4 regions of the Solibacillus sp. NPDC093137 genome follow, and region 2 is predicted to be linked to each of the others. Evidence: riboswitches for the same ligand, from Rfam matches in the RefSeq annotation. Region 2 holds a riboswitch; each other region holds the start of a gene.
What was found. Region 2 has a riboswitch for cobalamin ahead of ACQKN3_RS11270 (ABC transporter substrate-binding protein). Riboswitches for the same ligand answer to the same signal wherever they lie in the genome.
Positions count from the first base shown of each region.

Region 1: it holds a riboswitch for cobalamin, as region 2 does, so the genes downstream of both, ACQKN3_RS08400 (hypothetical protein) here and ACQKN3_RS11270 (ABC transporter substrate-binding protein) in region 2, are expected to answer to the same signal.
Region 3: it holds a riboswitch for cobalamin, as region 2 does, so the genes downstream of both, cobT (nicotinate-nucleotide--dimethylbenzimidazole phosphoribosyltransferase) here and ACQKN3_RS11270 (ABC transporter substrate-binding protein) in region 2, are expected to answer to the same signal.
Region 4: it holds a riboswitch for cobalamin, as region 2 does, so the genes downstream of both, metE (5-methyltetrahydropteroyltriglutamate--homocysteine S-methyltransferase) here and ACQKN3_RS11270 (ABC transporter substrate-binding protein) in region 2, are expected to answer to the same signal.

Region 1 covers NZ_JBNNVH010000001.1:1,627,393-1,631,606, reverse strand. The annotation lists gene ACQKN3_RS08415 (metal ABC transporter ATP-binding protein) at 1-430, shown strand, start outside; gene ACQKN3_RS08410 (metal ABC transporter permease) at 446-1,312, shown strand; gene ACQKN3_RS08405 (Fur family transcriptional regulator) at 1,309-1,719, shown strand; cobalamin riboswitch at 1,785-1,966, shown strand; gene ACQKN3_RS08400 (hypothetical protein) at 2,130-2,687, shown strand; gene ACQKN3_RS08395 (ABC transporter substrate-binding protein) at 2,677-3,630, shown strand; gene ACQKN3_RS08390 (bifunctional adenosylcobinamide kinase/adenosylcobinamide-phosphate guanylyltransferase) at 3,698-4,214, shown strand, end outside.
Region 2 covers NZ_JBNNVH010000001.1:2,254,378-2,258,591, reverse strand. The annotation lists gene argS (arginine--tRNA ligase) at 1-149, shown strand, start outside; gene ACQKN3_RS11275 (acyl-CoA dehydrogenase family protein) at 480-1,634, shown strand; cobalamin riboswitch at 1,752-1,940, shown strand; gene ACQKN3_RS11270 (ABC transporter substrate-binding protein) at 2,083-3,030, shown strand; gene ACQKN3_RS11265 (FecCD family ABC transporter permease) at 3,023-4,021, shown strand; gene ACQKN3_RS11260 (adenosylcobinamide amidohydrolase) at 4,021-4,214, shown strand, end outside.
Region 3 covers NZ_JBNNVH010000003.1:12,630-16,843, reverse strand. The annotation lists gene ACQKN3_RS13105 (YunC family protein) at 1-58, shown strand, start outside; gene ACQKN3_RS13100 (hypothetical protein) at 178-489, opposite strand; gene cobT (nicotinate-nucleotide--dimethylbenzimidazole phosphoribosyltransferase) at 1,048-2,106, opposite strand; cobalamin riboswitch at 2,201-2,380, opposite strand; gene ACQKN3_RS13090 (MBL fold metallo-hydrolase) at 2,428-3,351, opposite strand; gene ACQKN3_RS13085 (4-aminobutyrate aminotransferase) at 3,367-3,708, opposite strand; gene ACQKN3_RS13080 (hypothetical protein) at 3,728-4,033, opposite strand; gene ACQKN3_RS13075 (hypothetical protein) at 4,033-4,214, opposite strand, start outside.
Region 4 covers NZ_JBNNVH010000001.1:832,392-836,605, forward strand. The annotation lists gene ACQKN3_RS04320 (DUF2621 domain-containing protein) at 1-83, opposite strand, end outside; gene ACQKN3_RS04325 (DUF1659 domain-containing protein) at 248-466, shown strand; gene ACQKN3_RS04330 (DUF2922 domain-containing protein) at 497-718, shown strand; gene ACQKN3_RS04335 (YvrJ family protein) at 782-922, shown strand; gene ACQKN3_RS04340 (SCO family protein) at 1,029-1,640, shown strand; cobalamin riboswitch at 2,001-2,180, shown strand; gene metE (5-methyltetrahydropteroyltriglutamate--homocysteine S-methyltransferase) at 2,343-4,214, shown strand, end outside.

The sequences.
Region 1 (4,214 bases), 630 kb from region 2:
AAAGGTCGGGCTCTTTAAACGCTATCCAAAAGATGCGGACTTTCTAGTGAAAGGTGCTCTAAAAGATGTCGGCATGGAGAAATTTCTAAAACGGAATATTGGTCAGCTTTCCGGAGGGCAGCAGCAGCGTGTTTTCATCGCACGTGCATTAGTGTCCGATCCGAAGCTCCTTATTTTGGATGAACCGACAGTCGGAATTGACCGCGAAAATGTGCAGGCATTCTATGATATGCTCGCACATTTAAATAAGCATCACAATATGACAATGATTTTAGTTACACACGATGTGGACACGGTTTCGGATCGTGTCAGTCATGTCGCATGCTTAAATCAGTCGATCCATTTTCACGGATACAAAAATGATTTTGATACGATTTCGGAAGAACAGATTGCTAGCTGGAACGGCCACTCTGTTCGAAAGATTCATTAAGAGGAGCAGGCCGTTATGATTGAAGCTATATTAAACTATGAATTTTTACAAAACGCCTTTTTCTCAGGGCTTGTTATTGGAGTAATCGCACCACTATTAGGTGTATTTATCGTAGTAAGACGTTTATCTCTTATTGCAGATGCACTGTCGCATGTCACTTTGGCGGGGATTGCAGGGAGCCTGTATTTGAGCCAATCGTTTGCAGCACTGGCATTGCTGAACCCGATTTATCTAGGGATTGTCGCATCTGTAAGTGGTTCGATTTTAATTGAACGATTACGTAGACTATATAAACATTATGAAGAACTTGCGATTCCGATTATTATGTCGGGTGGAATCGGTGTGAGTGCCATTTTTATTTCACTTGCAAGCGGATTTAATGCAGATTTAATGAGTTATTTATTCGGCTCTGTATCTGCTGTATCACGCCAGGATTTATATGTTGTACTGGCAATTGCAGTCATAGTTGTATTATTTTTAATACTATTTTTTAAAGAACTTTTCGTATTGTCGTTCGATGAAGAATATGCGAAAGCGAGCGGTTTACCCGCGAAATGGATTCATCTAATCTTTATGGTTGTTGTCGCACTCGTAATCGCAGCAAGTATGCGTATTGTCGGAATTTTGCTTGTTTCAAGCTTAATGACATTACCGGTAGCAGCAGCGATGCGATTAGCTCGCGGCTTTAAAGAAGCAATCATTTTAGCGATTGTATTTGGAGAGCTGGCCGTAGTGATTGGACTCGTTTCTGCCTTTTACTTAAACTTGGCACCAGGTGGAACAATTGTTGTCACATCCATTTTAATCTTGCTGTCAGTAATTTTAATTAAGAAGATTGTGTTGAAATTAACTATTAAATCGGAAGGGGAAAAAGTACTGTGAATGCAGCGCGCGCGTGGGAAATATTAAAGGAAAATGGCTATAAAAAGACGGATAAACGAGAGTTGATTTTGGGTATGTTTGCAGCTACAGAAAAATATTTGACTGCCCGTGATTTGTTATCGGTATTGAAAAAAGATTTCCCTGGAATGAGTTTCGATACAATTTACCGTAACTTGGCTACTTTTGTGGAGCTTGATATTTTAGAAGAAACAGAATTAAACGGTGAGCGTAATTTCCGTATGCATTGTGAGTCGGATCACCATCACCACCATTTTATTTGCCGTGATTGCGGGAAAGTAAAAGAACTGTCTGTTTGCCCGATGGAAATGCTTGGTGAAAAACTGCCGGGTTATGCTGTGGAGGCCCATAAATTTGAGATTTACGGGAAATGTCCGGAATGTTTGTAGGTAGCTGTAGTAAATATTTATTTGCATAATTTTTTTTATATGCTAAAGTGATTAAGACAAATTGAATAAATTTGCAGGAAAAAGATGCATTATGCATAAATGGGAATTCGGTGCAAATCCGAAGCTATATCCGTAACTGTAAGCGTTGATGAAAATAAGTGTGAGACCACTGCTAATATAGCGGGAAGGTACTTATGAGTAAAGTGAAACGCAGAGCCAGGAGACCAATCTTTTTCTTATCGTAACATCCCTCTTCGGAATTAAAGAGAATGTACGGCAGTCACTGATTGAATAAGCAACATTTTGCATTCTTGTTTGATTTTTGAAGCCATCCATTTTCTCATGGGTGGCTTTTTTTTCGTACACTCAATATTTTCGGTGAGGCATTACATGAAGTGAGGAGAATTTTTATGAAAAAGGATATCCGTTTTTCCTGCTATCCGTTTATGCGGGAAAAGCAAAGCTGTGTCGATTATGAAATCCGCACTGATTCTTTAACAACACGAATCGGTACCGTTTTTCCGACATTAGTCGATGATGCATCCGGTCAAGTCGTCTTGGAGGATTTGAGGAGGATTCAACCATTAGCCTATCATGCAAATGGTTCGGTCCGCGGCAAATTGGCCATTACATCTGAGGATTTGCAATGGCTAAGCGACCGCTACGATTTTTATGTAGGTGAAGTTGGAGAAGCGATTCAGCAGTTTGTACTGCCACAAGGAATCGAAAGTGCAGCGAGACTGCACATTTGCCGCAGCGAGGCGAAAAAGTCTTACAGGGCATTACATAAAGTGAGCGAAGAAAGAGAAGTGGATGAAATTCTGTTTGATTTTCTAGGGCTGCTTGCCAATGTATTTTTTGTCATGGCGGTCTATATGAATCAGCAACATCAACAAGAGGAAATTCCATTTATCTCAAAATCCTATCCATCGAAAAAGAAAAAAGGAGTTACAACAAATGAAATTTAATAACAAATGGGTCGTTGCTTTAGCAGCAACATTATTACTGGCAGCATGTGGATCAGATGAGGAAAAAACAGGTGGCAAAGCAGAAAAAGAAGAGCAGGCTGAATCGAAAAATAATGGTGTACCCTACACGGTTATAGATGACCGTGGTGTTGAAGTGACATTCGATGAAGTACCGGAAACAATTATTTCTCTGCAACCAAGCAATACAGAGATTTTGTTTGAGCTGGGTGTCGGAGAACAAATTATCGGCGCAACAGAATATGATACATATCCGGAAGCAGCACAAAAAATTGAACGAGTGTCGACTTCTACAGTTATCAATGCAGAGCGAATTCTGGAATTAGATCCGGATGTAGTTGTAGCGTATACAATCGGGGAGGAAGCACAAATTACCCAATTGGAGGATGCAGGTCTTAAAGTGTTTGTAATTGCTTCTGCGGAGACATTTGATGATGTGTATTCGGATATTATCCAGCTGTCGGAAGTAATGGGTGTCGAACATAAAGGGGAAGAAGTTGTAGCCGACATTAGGGAACAAATTGATACAGTACAGGAAAAAACAGCGACACTTGATACGAAGAAAAAAGCATATTATGAAGTGTCACCAGCTCCGGCTCTTTGGACTACCGGCAGCAGCACGTTCCAGCAGGAAATAATGAACTATGCGAATGTTGAAAATATTTTTGCTGATCAGTCGAGTTGGATTAGTGTAACGGAAGAAGATGTCATCACTCGTAATCCAGAAATTATTATTACGCCAGCAACATATATGGAAAATGCAATTGATGAGATTCTAGGACGGACAGGCTGGGATAAAATACAGGCAGTCACAGAACAGGCAGTTTATTTAGTCGATGGAGATATTATGTCCCGTCCTGGACCGCGTATTGGTGAAGCAGTTGAAATTATGGCACAATCAGTATATCCGGAACTGTTTAAATAAGTATAGAATAGAAGGGCATGCCTTAGTTTAGGCATGTTCTTTTTACAATGTTTAAGGAGGGATACCATTGATTTTTATAACCGGTGGTGTACGCAGCGGTAAAAGTGCTTTTGCAGAGAAATACGCAAGGCAATTAGGTGAGAAAAAGACGCTCTACTATGTCGCGACAGGCGTATCCTTTGATGATGAAATGAAAAAACGGATAATCCGCCATCAGCAGGACCGTGAAACTCAGAACATCAACTGGAACACAGTGGAAATGCAAGTCAAAGTTCCGTTAGCGATTGGGCAGCTTTCCAACGAGGCAGTTGTGCTTTTTGAATGTGTGACAACATGGCTTTCGAATGTAATGTATACATATGAACAAAAAAATGAAAATAGCGAATATATCGATAATTGTATCGAATCGCTGCAAAAGCAATTGCTAACTTGGCGGAAGCAAGGTGCTACAATAATAGTTGTATCAAATGAAGTGCTGGATGAATTGCCTTCACAATATGATGAGGTAAATTTATATCGTAAATTGTTGGGTGAGCTACATCAATGGATTGTCCAAAATAGTGATGAAGCATATGAAGTACAAT
Region 2 (4,214 bases):
CATTCCATAGCTTCTACAATGCAGAAAAAGTATTGAACCAAGATAATAAAGAGCTGACAGAAGCTCGTTTAGCATTGATCACAGCAGTAAAAACTACATTAGCGAATGCACTGAAACTAATCGGCGTAAGCGCACCGGAAAAAATGTAATTTAACTTTTTAAAGCACTCTATTTCTATTTAAGGGAATAGAGTGCTTTTTATTTGAAATTGCCGTTGTTCTATTTGAAAAGCGATTCGTTCTACTTTAGATGCAACAGTTCGCCTTTCGCGTCGTAACTTTTCACATTATGGCGAATAGGTTCTCCTTTTTTCCGCAAACGTTCCACTTTCACCGGCAAAACTTTCAATTGTCGTGAAAATAGACCGCATGGAATCCCTATAAGGGGACTGGGGATATCTATTGACTTGTAATTTCCCGAAACGTACTATTAAATTTGACTTCTATATACAGGACAATAAATATGAGGTGGTGCTTTTCATGAGCAAGGAATTATTTATTCAAACAGACGAGCAGCAACAATGGCTGAAAAAGCTCGAAACAATAGCAGAGAGCGTGAAAGAACATGCTCAGCAAACAGATGAACAAGCGACATTTCCATTTGAAAATTTCCGGAAGCTGAGAGAAATCGGCTATACAAAAATAACATTGCCAAAGGAATATGGCGGAGATGGCTTTACAGTATATGATGCGCTACTACTGCAGGAAACTTTGGCGAGCTATTGCGGAAGCACGGGGCTGGCTGTATCGTGGACAATTCAAAATGTAGGCGAAATATTTGAAAATCGCTACTGGGATGAACAAAAGCTCGACTGGTTTGGCAAAGAGATCGCAAATGGCGCGACAGTCAATCGCGCGGTAAGTGAGTTTGCGATGGGAAGCCCGGTTCGTGGGGGTCGTCCGGGGACTTCAGCAAAACGTGATGGTGATTATTATGTAATTAATGGACGTAAAAACTATACGAGCGGTGCACCGGACCTCGATTATTTTTTAGTGTCTGCATGGATTGAAGATGAGGGTCATTTAGGATTTTTCCTCGTTCCGAAATCGGCCGAAGGGGTATCGGTCGAAAATACGTGGGACGTTGCGTCAATGCGCGGTACGGGAAGCGATGATTTAGTACTTGATAATGTACGTGTTGATCAAACAAACTTAGTGGAAATCCCGAACTATTCAACCGGATTTAAGCTGAACGGCTGGCTGCTCCTCATCCCGGCAACTTATTTAGGGATTGCCCAGGCTGCCCGCGATTACGCGGTCGACTTTGCGAATAGTCATTCCCCGAACAGTATTCAAGGAACAATTGCCCAGTTGCCAAACGTCCAAACGCTGATCGGAGAAATGGATTTGGCGTTGACGAAAGCACGCTTTACAATTTACGGTGTTGCGGGGCTTTATAATGATCCGATTAAAAAGTCGACATTAGTTAATGAAATCAATATTGCGAAACATGTCGTGACAAATACAGCAATCGAAGTTGTAGATAAAGCGATGCGTCTAGTTGGGGCAAAAAGCCTGCAAAGATCAAATCCGCTTCAACGCTATTACCGTGATGTCCGTGCAGGTCTGCACAATCCGCCAATGGATGACATTACGATTAAACGTTTAGCTGAAACGGCAATTGAAAAAGCTTAAAAGCAAAGGGGTGAGCAGTTCTTTTATTCATAATTTCAGCGGAATAAGAAGAATTATCTGAAACTTTGGCGATTGAGCACACATTTTTCTGAATATCAGCTATAATAGAGCTATTAATTTTATATGGACGATAAAGGTTCTTGCTCACTGATAGAGTAAGGAGTAAAAGGGAAATCGGTGCAATTCCGATGCGGTCCCGCCACTGTAAATGCTAGTTGAGAGCAGCATGCCACTGAAAAACTTTCGGGAAGGCGCTTATCAACGTTATGCATAAGCCAGGAGACCTGCCTTTATAATGCCCTAAAATAAACCTACGAGGATAGGATGTGGCGGATAAATTCTTTTTCCATTGAATTTTATTTGCATACGTAAAGCTTCCTTCATTTTTAGTAGGAAGCTTTTTATTTTTGTAGAAAATTATACAACGAAATTTTTGGAGGTTATTATTTTGAAAAAATGGCAACTGTTATCTTCCGCAGCATTACTTACATTAACATTGGCGGCATGCAACTCGGAAAAAGCAACAGATGAACAATCAGCAAAAGGCAATACAGAAGTAACTGAAGCAGCACAATTCCCGGTAACTATAAAAGATGCCTTGGACAAAGAAATCACGCTTGAAAAAGCACCAGAGCGCATTATTACATTGGCTCCATCCAATACGGAAATTTTATTCGGACTAGGGTTAAACGATGAAATTATCGCTGTGAACGACAATGATACATATCCTGAAGAAGCATTATCTAAAGAATCAGTTGGCGGCATGGAGTTCAATTTAGAACAAATAATCGGTCTGCAACCCGATTTAGTCTTAGCACATGAATCCGGAATGTACAGCTTCAATGAACAGGCAATTGCGCAGCTTGAATCAGTAGGAATTCCAGTATTCGTTGTAAAAGATGCGAAAACATTTGAAGAAACGTACGAAACGATTGAACAAATCGGGCAGCTGACAAATAAAGAACAAGCAGCCAAAAAAATGATTGCATCAATCAAAGAAGGCATCGAAGAAATTGAAGTGAAAGTAGCCGACCTGGAAGAAAAGTCCGTGTTCATCGTTGTTGGTACAGATCCGGACCTTTATGCAGCAGGCGAAGAGACATTCATCAGTGAAATGCTGGACGTGTTAAATGCAGAAAATGCTGTTCCTGAACTAGGGTGGCCGATGTACAGCTCAGAGCAATTCGTAAACAGCAATCCGGACGTTATTTTAGTAACGTATGAAAGCGACATGGCGGCAATCGAGAAAAACGATGCATATGCCGAAATGGATGCAGTAAAAAAAGGCAATGTGAAATTAGTTGATGGCGATACGACAAGTCGACAAGGTCCGCGTATTGTGGAAGGTATTGAATCAATTGGTGCGGCGATTTATCCAGAGGTATTTAATGAATAAAAAATATTCAATCGCCTATGCACTATCGATTGGATTACTTTTAAGCAGTATTTGGATCGGCATTTCATTCGGGTCTGTTAATATTCCGTTCTCAACTTTATGGGATAAAACGACAGATCCGGTTGCATACAGTATTTTATGGAAAATCCGAATGCCCCGCGTCATTTTAGCCGCATTAATCGGGGCATCATTAGCGATAGCTGGAGCAGCATTTCAAGGGTTACTTAAAAACCCTTTGGCAGATCCGTATACATTAGGAATTTCATCAGGAGCCTCTGTAGGTGCAGTCATGACAATCTTTTTAGGGATTTCAATACCAGTGCTCGGTGTCTTCACATTGCCTGTATTCAGTATGGCCGGGGCCGCATGTACGATGATCATCGTCCTGACATTTGCCCGACTAGTGGACCGTTCGATGAAAATGGAAACACTGATTTTGACGGGGATTATTTTCAGTTCGTTTTTGGGGTCCTGCATTTCCTTAATGGTTGCACTTACAGGTGAACAGCTAAGAGAAATTATCGGATGGCTTCTTGGAAGTGTGTCGATGCGAGGGTGGCCATATGTCCAGATGGTCCTGCCATTTATGGTGATCGGTACGGTGATTATTTGGCTAACTCGACGTGAACTGAATGCGATGATTTATGGAGAAGAGCGTGCCCAGTATTTAGGGGTAAATGTTAAGCGCAGCAAGTATATGATTTTGGCGGGCGGTTCCATTTTAACAGGAGCGGCTGTTGCTGCATCCGGGACAATTGGATTTGTAGGGTTAGTAGTACCTCATATGATACGCCTGCTGATCGGAGCAGACCATCGACATTTATTGACATTGTCGTTTTTGAACGGTGCAAGCCTGCTCGTCATTTGTGACTTAGTATCGCGTACAATTATAGCCCCTATCGAACTGCCGATTGGTGTTATTACTTCCTTTATCGGCGCGCCTGTCTTTGCCTATATTTTCTTCAAGCAACGTAGAAAGGTTGTTGCATAATGTTAAAAGTAAATAACTTATCAGGTGGTTACGGCGGGAAAACGATTATAAAAAATATGACGTTTCACGTGGAAAAAGGAAGAATTCTCGGGATTCTTGGTCCGAACGGCAGCGGGAAATCGACATTACTGAAAATGATCAGTGGTGTGCTGAAGCCTGAAACAGGGGAAATTTTTATCGAAGAGAAACCGCT
Region 3 (4,214 bases), on a different contig from region 2:
AGCGTACGGCATTGAAGAAGGCATGATTGGCGAAGAAGCTTTATTAAAAATGATTTAGTTACATTGTAAGTTCTCAGGTGATGAGCTCCACCCCAAAAAAAGTTCCATGCAAAAAACCGCTCTTTCAATTTCTTGAAAAAGCGGTCTATCTATTTTTATTGACGTGATTACGTACAATTAGATTGCTTTATTATAATAGGAAGCTTTTGACCCTTTACTTCTTTTCACAGCTAGAAGCTCTTCTAATTTTTGAATATATTCACGGTCTGCCGATATTCTTGTAAGGCTTGTTAATAAATATGGTCTTAATCCGGAATTGATTTTTTGGCAACGCGCAAGATTGATCAAATACTTGGCCATCTTAAATGACTTTAAGTGCGTATGTCCATTTTTAAATTCCTTCTTCGTATTGACGACCATAAATTCCTGCTTTCGCCCTTTATAAAAAGGAATAATAATAAACTCATCTTTTTTGAAAATTTGATTCATATTATCCTCATCCTTTTCTTGAATATATTCAAAAACGACCTTTCACATACGGAGAAATAGTGATCACCCCGTTCCTTTTAATGCCCCTCCCGCCTCTCCTTTTTATTGGTCTTACGTTTCCATACCCTATTTACCGCTTACTTTATTCCATGGTTGAATAAAAAAGCACTTTTTTAGGTATTATTAACAGTTCGGATATGTTTTTACATTTAATTAATATAGGATATTACAGAGGAAACGCATTTGACAGGACTATCGCTTGAATTTTACTGAATTTTCTGTAAAATAAAATCAAGTTCTATCCACTACTTGTAATGTTTTGCTCGCACACTACATTTACGAGGATTGGGTTGGGCTTTCTTTATCGTACCCTGCTTGGCAAAATAAACGATAAAGTTCCGCTTATTGGTATTTTACTGGTAAGATAAATGGAATAGACTGAAAAGCCGTACTTATTTTCCGGGAACACTTTAATTATAGAAAAAAGGCTACATTTAAAGTAATTGTTTCTTTTAATGTAGCCTTTTTATTGAATTTTATTATATGATTTTTTTTATTCTACTTGGCTACTAAAAGCGCTGCCGCTTCTTCCAACGTGACCATATTCGTAATCATCGAACAAGCCGCATCAAGAATCGGGAACGCTAATGCAGCACCCGATCCTTCTCCAAGTCGCATATTCATATGCAGCATCGGTTCCAGTCCTAAAAGCTCGGCCGCAATTTTTGCACCTGGCTCTTCCGATAAATGTGACGGTATCAAATATGCTTTCACATTCGGATTTAATTTATAGGCGATTAATGCTGAAACGGTTGAAATGTACCCGTCAACTACGACCGGCACACGGTTCGCTGCTGCTGCAAGGAAGATTCCTGCCATCCCGCAAATCTCCAGTCCGCCTACTTTCGCGACAACATCAATCGGATCATCCGCATTCGGCTCATTCAATGCAATTGCTTTTCGAATAACTTCGGCTTTATATTTAATGCCGCCAGCTCCGACACCTGCACCAAAGCCCGTTACTTCCAGCGGATCGCAGCCATGAAGTACCGAAAGCACCGCAGCACTTGGCGTCGTATTCCCGATGCCCATTTCACCTGTACCGATAAGATTGATACCGTTTTGGATCGCTTCTGTTGCGACTTCAATCCCTACTTCAATTGCCTGAATCGCTTCTTCTCGGGTCATCGCTGGACCTTTCGCCATATTGTCCGTCCCGTATTTCACCTTTTTAATAATGACCCCTGCGTCTTGAGGTAAGTCTTCTTTTACTCCGATATCTACCGGAATGACTTGTGCATTCGTGATTTTCGCAATCGTACACATTCCTGTCGTCCCTTTTGGAAAGGAAAGTGTTTGGAATACCGTTGTACCTTGCGGGTTCGGCGTTACCCCTTCCTCATATACTCCGTGGTCTGCAGCCATGACGATCATCGCTTTGTTATCGATTTTCGGCGCAAGCTCACCGGTAATTGTAGCAATTTGCATAGCTAAAGATTCGAGCTTCCCTAAGCTTTGAGGCGGTTTAGCTAATGAGTCTATGTACTGACGTGCTTTGTCTTCCATTTGTCGGTCGATTTCTTGAATTTGTTCAATTGTTTGCTGTAGTAATTTCATGTTTCGTTTCCCCCATTAAAATGAATTTTGACAATAAAAATAGCCTGCAGTTTATTCGATAACAAATAAACTACAGACATATCCAGTGTCTATAAACAGTAAGCATACTTAGGCAGGTCTCCTGGCTCAGATTCATGATTTCATAGCCCCTTCCCAGATTGACATCCAGTGGGCTTTGCTATGAAACTCCTCTATACAGTGTTGGGATTACGCTAAAGCTTTTCACTTTATTCCCTATTCTCCCTTAACGGGCACCTAATGCTTGATGAATTTAACATTACTTTACTTTGAACCTGTCTTCTCGTCAAGGGGTCTATGCATTCAGCTTCTATACGTCTCCCCAATCGACAACGTTTTCAGTTCCACCTCTTCCAAATCCGCGCGCTGCCAATGATTATGCAGCCGGTCAATCGCTTCTTTCGGTGTATCATCCGCCAGCATATAGGCACCGTAATGCATCGGAATAAACACTTTCGCTCCGACATCACAAAACGCCTGGATCGCTTCTTCCGGTGTTACGTGGGAGGCATGCATAAACCATTCCGGCTCATATGCGCCGATTGGCATTAGCGCTGTATGTATGTTGAAGCGTTCGCCAATATCTTTGAAGCCTCTAAAATACCCGCTATCTCCGGCGTAATAAATACTTTGCGCATCCGATGCAGTTTGCAATATGAAGCCGCCCCAATGCGAGGTATTCGTATCCCAAGGCATGCGTCTTGTCCAATGGTTTGCAGGAACGAAATGAATTTCAAGCGCACTTGATTCATGCTTGTCATACCATGATAGCTCGATAAAGTTATGCAACTTATGACGCTTCATTAAATAACCGAGCCCTTCTGGAATAAGAAACAATACGTTGGGATTTCGTTTTTTCAATTTCTTTAACGTCGGTACGTGCAGGTGATCGTAATGCGAGTGTGAAATGATGACAATATCAATGTCCGGTAATTCATCCAGCCGCAACCCCGGCTCTGCCAACCGTTTCGCTACACCCATCCAATTTGCCCAAACCGGATCCGTTAAAATATTGAGCCCTTCTTTTTGAATTAAAAAGGTCGAGTGGCCGATCCACGTAACGGACTGCTCCGTGCGATTACTTTTTAGAAACGCAATTTGCTTTTCCTCACACTGCGGTACTTCGTAATCGACAACTTTCTTTTGCTTTGATCGCTGCCATTTCAGGACATCTTTAAAAGTACCGAGCCGGTCATCTTGGTCTAAATTTGTAAAGCGTTTACTCATCGCAGCACTCTCCTATTAATAAAGGCTTAAATTCCTACGCTGATCACCCAGCTGTGGTTTCATTATTATCCTTGCAAAAAAGTAAACAAAAAAACTTAAAAAAGTCCCGAGTACAGTAAAGCTGTTTGATACCGGAATAGATGAAGCGATAACGCTCAAGATATTTAATGTGTAAAATACTATTACTCCAATCAACGCAACTGTCATCACTTTATTTTTTCTTGCCAATTGTTTTCGATACAGCGGGCTGCCAATGCCGTTCCCGCTATGCTTTGTCTCTTTAATTTGTTTAATTAAAGCATAAGTTAAACCTGCAATAATGATCCCAACTACTGCAAATCCAATCATATCATCCATTTCAATTTTCCCCGTTTCACTAATCTCCCAAATAAAACTCCTTTATTTTATACGGTAAGACTTTACTCATAATAATTCCTGCCAAAGCCAAGCCAATCAAAATCACTCCAATTTCCATAAGGTTTTTTAACCATGTGATTTCAATCCTATCCGTTATGTTGGATCCACCTATAATGATGAAAACAGCTCCCGCCCATGCCAATAAAAAACCTGCGCCAAATTGTAGCCATTCTTTTTTTGAAAGCTGTTTAAAAACCGCCCTATGCTTATAAAATTTCCGAGTCGCAAAGATTAATAATAACCCTGTTAGAATATATCCAATCATCACAATCCCCCTGTATCTTTTCCTTTTAAAAGTTTAATTGTCGCCCATAACGAGACGATGAACAGCAACAAAAATATGAAAAAAGAAATTCCCGCAAGCCATTTTGCAACGATCGACGGCTGATTAATATATAGCTGTATATTTTTAATTAAAAATCCTATAAACACGGTTTGAGCTAGGA
Region 4 (4,214 bases), 1.4 Mb from region 2:
AAAAAGCCGCCAATCCCCATAAGCGAAATCAATACTACAACCCAAAATAAAATAAACCATAAAAACCAGCCATCTAAGCCCACAATGTTCACCTCATTACTAAATATTGTTTATGAAATTCCTTCTACTAAACTACTGGTGATAAACCTCATTATTGTCTATTATATAAGGTTTTGTAAAATTTTTCATCGTCATTGTCCCTTTTTTCGGTAAATCATGACATATATAGGGCAAGGAGGTGATAAACATGAACGAATTCGGATTTTTATCTGCAACATTGACAGTATTTTATCAGACAGGCCTTGATGAATTTAATGAGCCGATTATTAAAAGTTCCACATTCCGTAACTTGGAAAGAAATGCGACAGCTCAGCAACTATACACTGTTGCAACAACAATCGTCGGCTTAACAGATTACAATTATATTGAATCTGTGAAAACGCAAAAAGACAGTATTACCGCTTAATTAACATTATCATGAATTGGAGGTGATCACATGGCACAAGTTTTACAATTAACATTTGCCAACATTGCAGGGGATACGATGACGATTAATATTAATGATCCGAAGCCGAATTTAACGGAGGCTGAAGTGAATGCTGCGATGCAAACAATTATTGATCAGGCAGTGTTTTCGAAGGACGGATTTTTGTACAATGTGAAAAAATCAGCTCGCATCGTTGAACGTAATGTCACAGCAATCGAACTGAATAGCTAAAAGCAAGGCCGGTGAAGTGTGATGCTTTGCCGGCCTTTTCAAATGAAAAAAGGAGGGATTTTAATGGAGCAGTGGATAGCAATTCTTCAGGAAGTAACATTTCCGATCTTTATTTCTTTTTATTTACTGTATCGGATAGAAACAAAACTTGAAGCGATTCATACAGCACTCGTATCATTACATCATCCTGCAGACAGAGCATGAAAAACTCTTCACAATGTTGACACACTTCCTTTCTTCCGATAACTATTGAGAATATACTAAATATTGGGTAAGATGAGAGTAATGTTCAAAGAGTGGAGAGAGAGAAATGAAAACGAAAAAAATAGTATTCGCACTTATGCTCTTGGCAGCAACAGTTCTCACTGCATGCAGCAATTATCAGTTTAAACCGACGACCAACTTTGAAATTAGCGGGTTTACGATGACCGATCACCGTAACAAAGAAGTGACACTGGAAAGCCTAAAAGGGGAACCATGGCTGGCAATGTTCATCTTCACAAGCTGTACAACCATTTGCTCGCCAATGACAATGAATATGACCCGAGTACAAGATCACCTTGAGAAAAAAGGGCTGGAAGATTATAAAATTGTCGCGTTTTCAGTAGATCCGGACTACGACACACCGGAGCGTTTAACAGAATATTTATCGCGCCATAAACCGGTAGATGAATCAAAATGGCATATGCTGACAGGGTACGATCAAAAATTTATCGAGCAGTTTGGCAGAAACTCATTTAAAACACCTGTTCAGTCAATTGAAGGAAACGACCAAGTTATCCACGCTGATACATTTTTCCTAGTAGATGAAAAAGGAATTGCCGTGAAAAACTATTCAGGTTATGGCACAGGAGAAGATGGTGTTCCATATGAAACGATTGCTAGTGATATGGAGGCACTCATTGACGAGCGTCTAAAATAATAGTGAAATGTAAGATTAACTTGCGAAAAAAGTGTAGCTGCTTTTTAAGCAAGTTTTTTTGTGGAGTGAGGGCTTTTCTAATAAAATTGAAATTGTGCTAATAAAACTACAAATTTTCTAATAAGTTGCGGATCTTCTAACAAAGGAACTGGATATGCTTGATATGCTAATATCAGTTCTTGATTAGCAAATAAGCACGCCAAATTTTCTAATATCACCTGCAAAAGTGCTAAAATAAATAAATTCCTTCTAATAAAAAGCACAATGCATCAACCCAAATTGTTTCAACCATTATATTGATAAAGCAATAAATAAAAAGAATTTTCAAAACTCAAATTCTGTGATATAGTATACAAAATTACATACTGTGTAAGTTACGGTGCTTGTGAGAACAAGCTGAAAAGGGAAACCAGTGAAAGTCTGGTGCTGTCCCGCAACTGTAAATCGGAGTTCGTGATATTCAACCACTGTCTATTGATGGGAAGGATCACAAGAACGTTGATGATGAGCCAGGAGACCTGCCGGAAACTAGTACACGCCAATACCTACGTGGAAATAGGTGGTGATTTTGTGCGATAGTGAGACAACAACCTTTGAGTTTACAAAGGTTTCTTTTGTCAATCTCTTAAACATTCACACCCCTCTTTCACTTAGAAAGAGGGGTTTTGGTTTTTATGTAACAAATTTAAGGAGGAATTGTTTATGAAAACAGCAGTAATTGGTTACCCGTATATTGGACAAAATCGTGAATGGAAACGTGTGACAGAGGCATTTTGGAAAGAACAACTGACTTTGCAATGCTATGAACAGGAAATGAAAAACTTACGCCTTGCTCAGCTATATCAACAAAAAGATTTAGGGCTGGATATTTTAACAGTAGGTGATTTTACATACTATGACCGTATGCTGGACATGGCTGTAATGTTCAATATGGTTCCATCGCGTTATGATTATCTTTCTTTGCAGCATAATTTTACGGCATACTTTGCAATGGCCCGTGGAGCTGAAAATGTGGTGGCATGTGAAATGACGAAATGGTTCAACACGAATTATCACTATATTGTACCGGAATATGAGGGACAACAACTCGCATTGCAGCACAATGTTTACGCGCAATATATCCAGGAGGCAATCGAAGCATTCGGCATGTCCCCTCGTGTGACAATTATTGGTCCATTTACATTTTATAAACTGACAAAAGGTGTTGGCCAAGAACAAAAACAACACTATATTCAGCAGCTGGTGATTGTGTATAAAGAGTTGCTTCAGTCGTTAGAAGCAAGTGGTGCAACGACAATCCAGCTTGAAGAACCAAGCCTTACAAAAGACCTTACTTCCGAAGATATTGCATTAGTTCAGCATTTCTATCATCAAGTATTAAAAGGACTTACAGTTGAAACGATCTGCACATCTTATTTTGAAGCGTTATCCGACTATGAAACAATGATTAATTTGCCAGTCGATGGCTTTGGACTGGACTTTGTTCATGGAAAAATTGAAAATATAGCATCGTTAAAAAAATTTACTTTCCCAAAAGATAAAGTTCTATATGCAGGAATTATTAATGGACGTGACATATGGAGAGCCGAATTGCAGAAGCAGTTGGCACTAGTAGCGGAAATTCGTTCCTACGTACCATATTCACCTATCCATCTACAAACATCGTGCAGCCTCCAGCATGTGCCTGTTACAACAGCAGGAGAAAAAGGGGTTGTACCTGAGCTGCAAAACGTCTTAGCATTCGCCGATGAAAAAATAAAGGAACTGCAAATGATTAAAGGAAAAATACTTCAGTTGGAAGGTCCTTATCAACATGCAATTTTAGAAAGTCAAAAAGCAATCCGCACATTGGCGCAGCATAAATCAAGACGGAAACAAGCTGTACATGACAAGGTGAACGCACTAACACAGGAAGCTTTTAAACGAGCAGATAACTACAACAAGCGCAGTAAACTGCAGCGTGCCTTTTTACAGTTGCCGGATTACCCGACAACAACAATCGGGAGTTTCCCGCAATCGGCTGAAGTTAAGAAAAATCGCAGTTTGTGGCGTAAAGGGGAAATTACAACAGCGGAGTACGAAGCATTTAATGCAAACGAAACAGCACGATGGATTGCGATTCAGGAGCAGCTTGGTCTTGATGTTTTTGTTCATGGAGAATTTGAACGTACAGATATGGTCGAATTTTTTGGTGAAAAATTGGATGGCTTTGCGTTTACGAATAATGGCTGGGTTGTTTCTTATGGTTCACGTTGTGTTAAACCGCCTATTATTTACGGAGATGTTGAATGGACGGAACCGATGACGGTAAGGGAAGTAAGTGCCGCACAATCACTTACGGATAAGCCGGTCAAAGGGATGCTGACAGGACCCGTTACAATATTGAACTGGTCATTTGTGCGAAATGATTTGAACCGCTCGGAAGTTGCTTATCAAATCGCCCTGGCATTAAGGGAAGAAGTATATGCGCTTGAAAAAGCAGGAATCAATATTATTCAAGTTGATGAGCCTGCATTAAAAGAAGGGCTGCCGATCCGTAAAAATCAACATCGGGCTTATATCGAATCTAGTGTA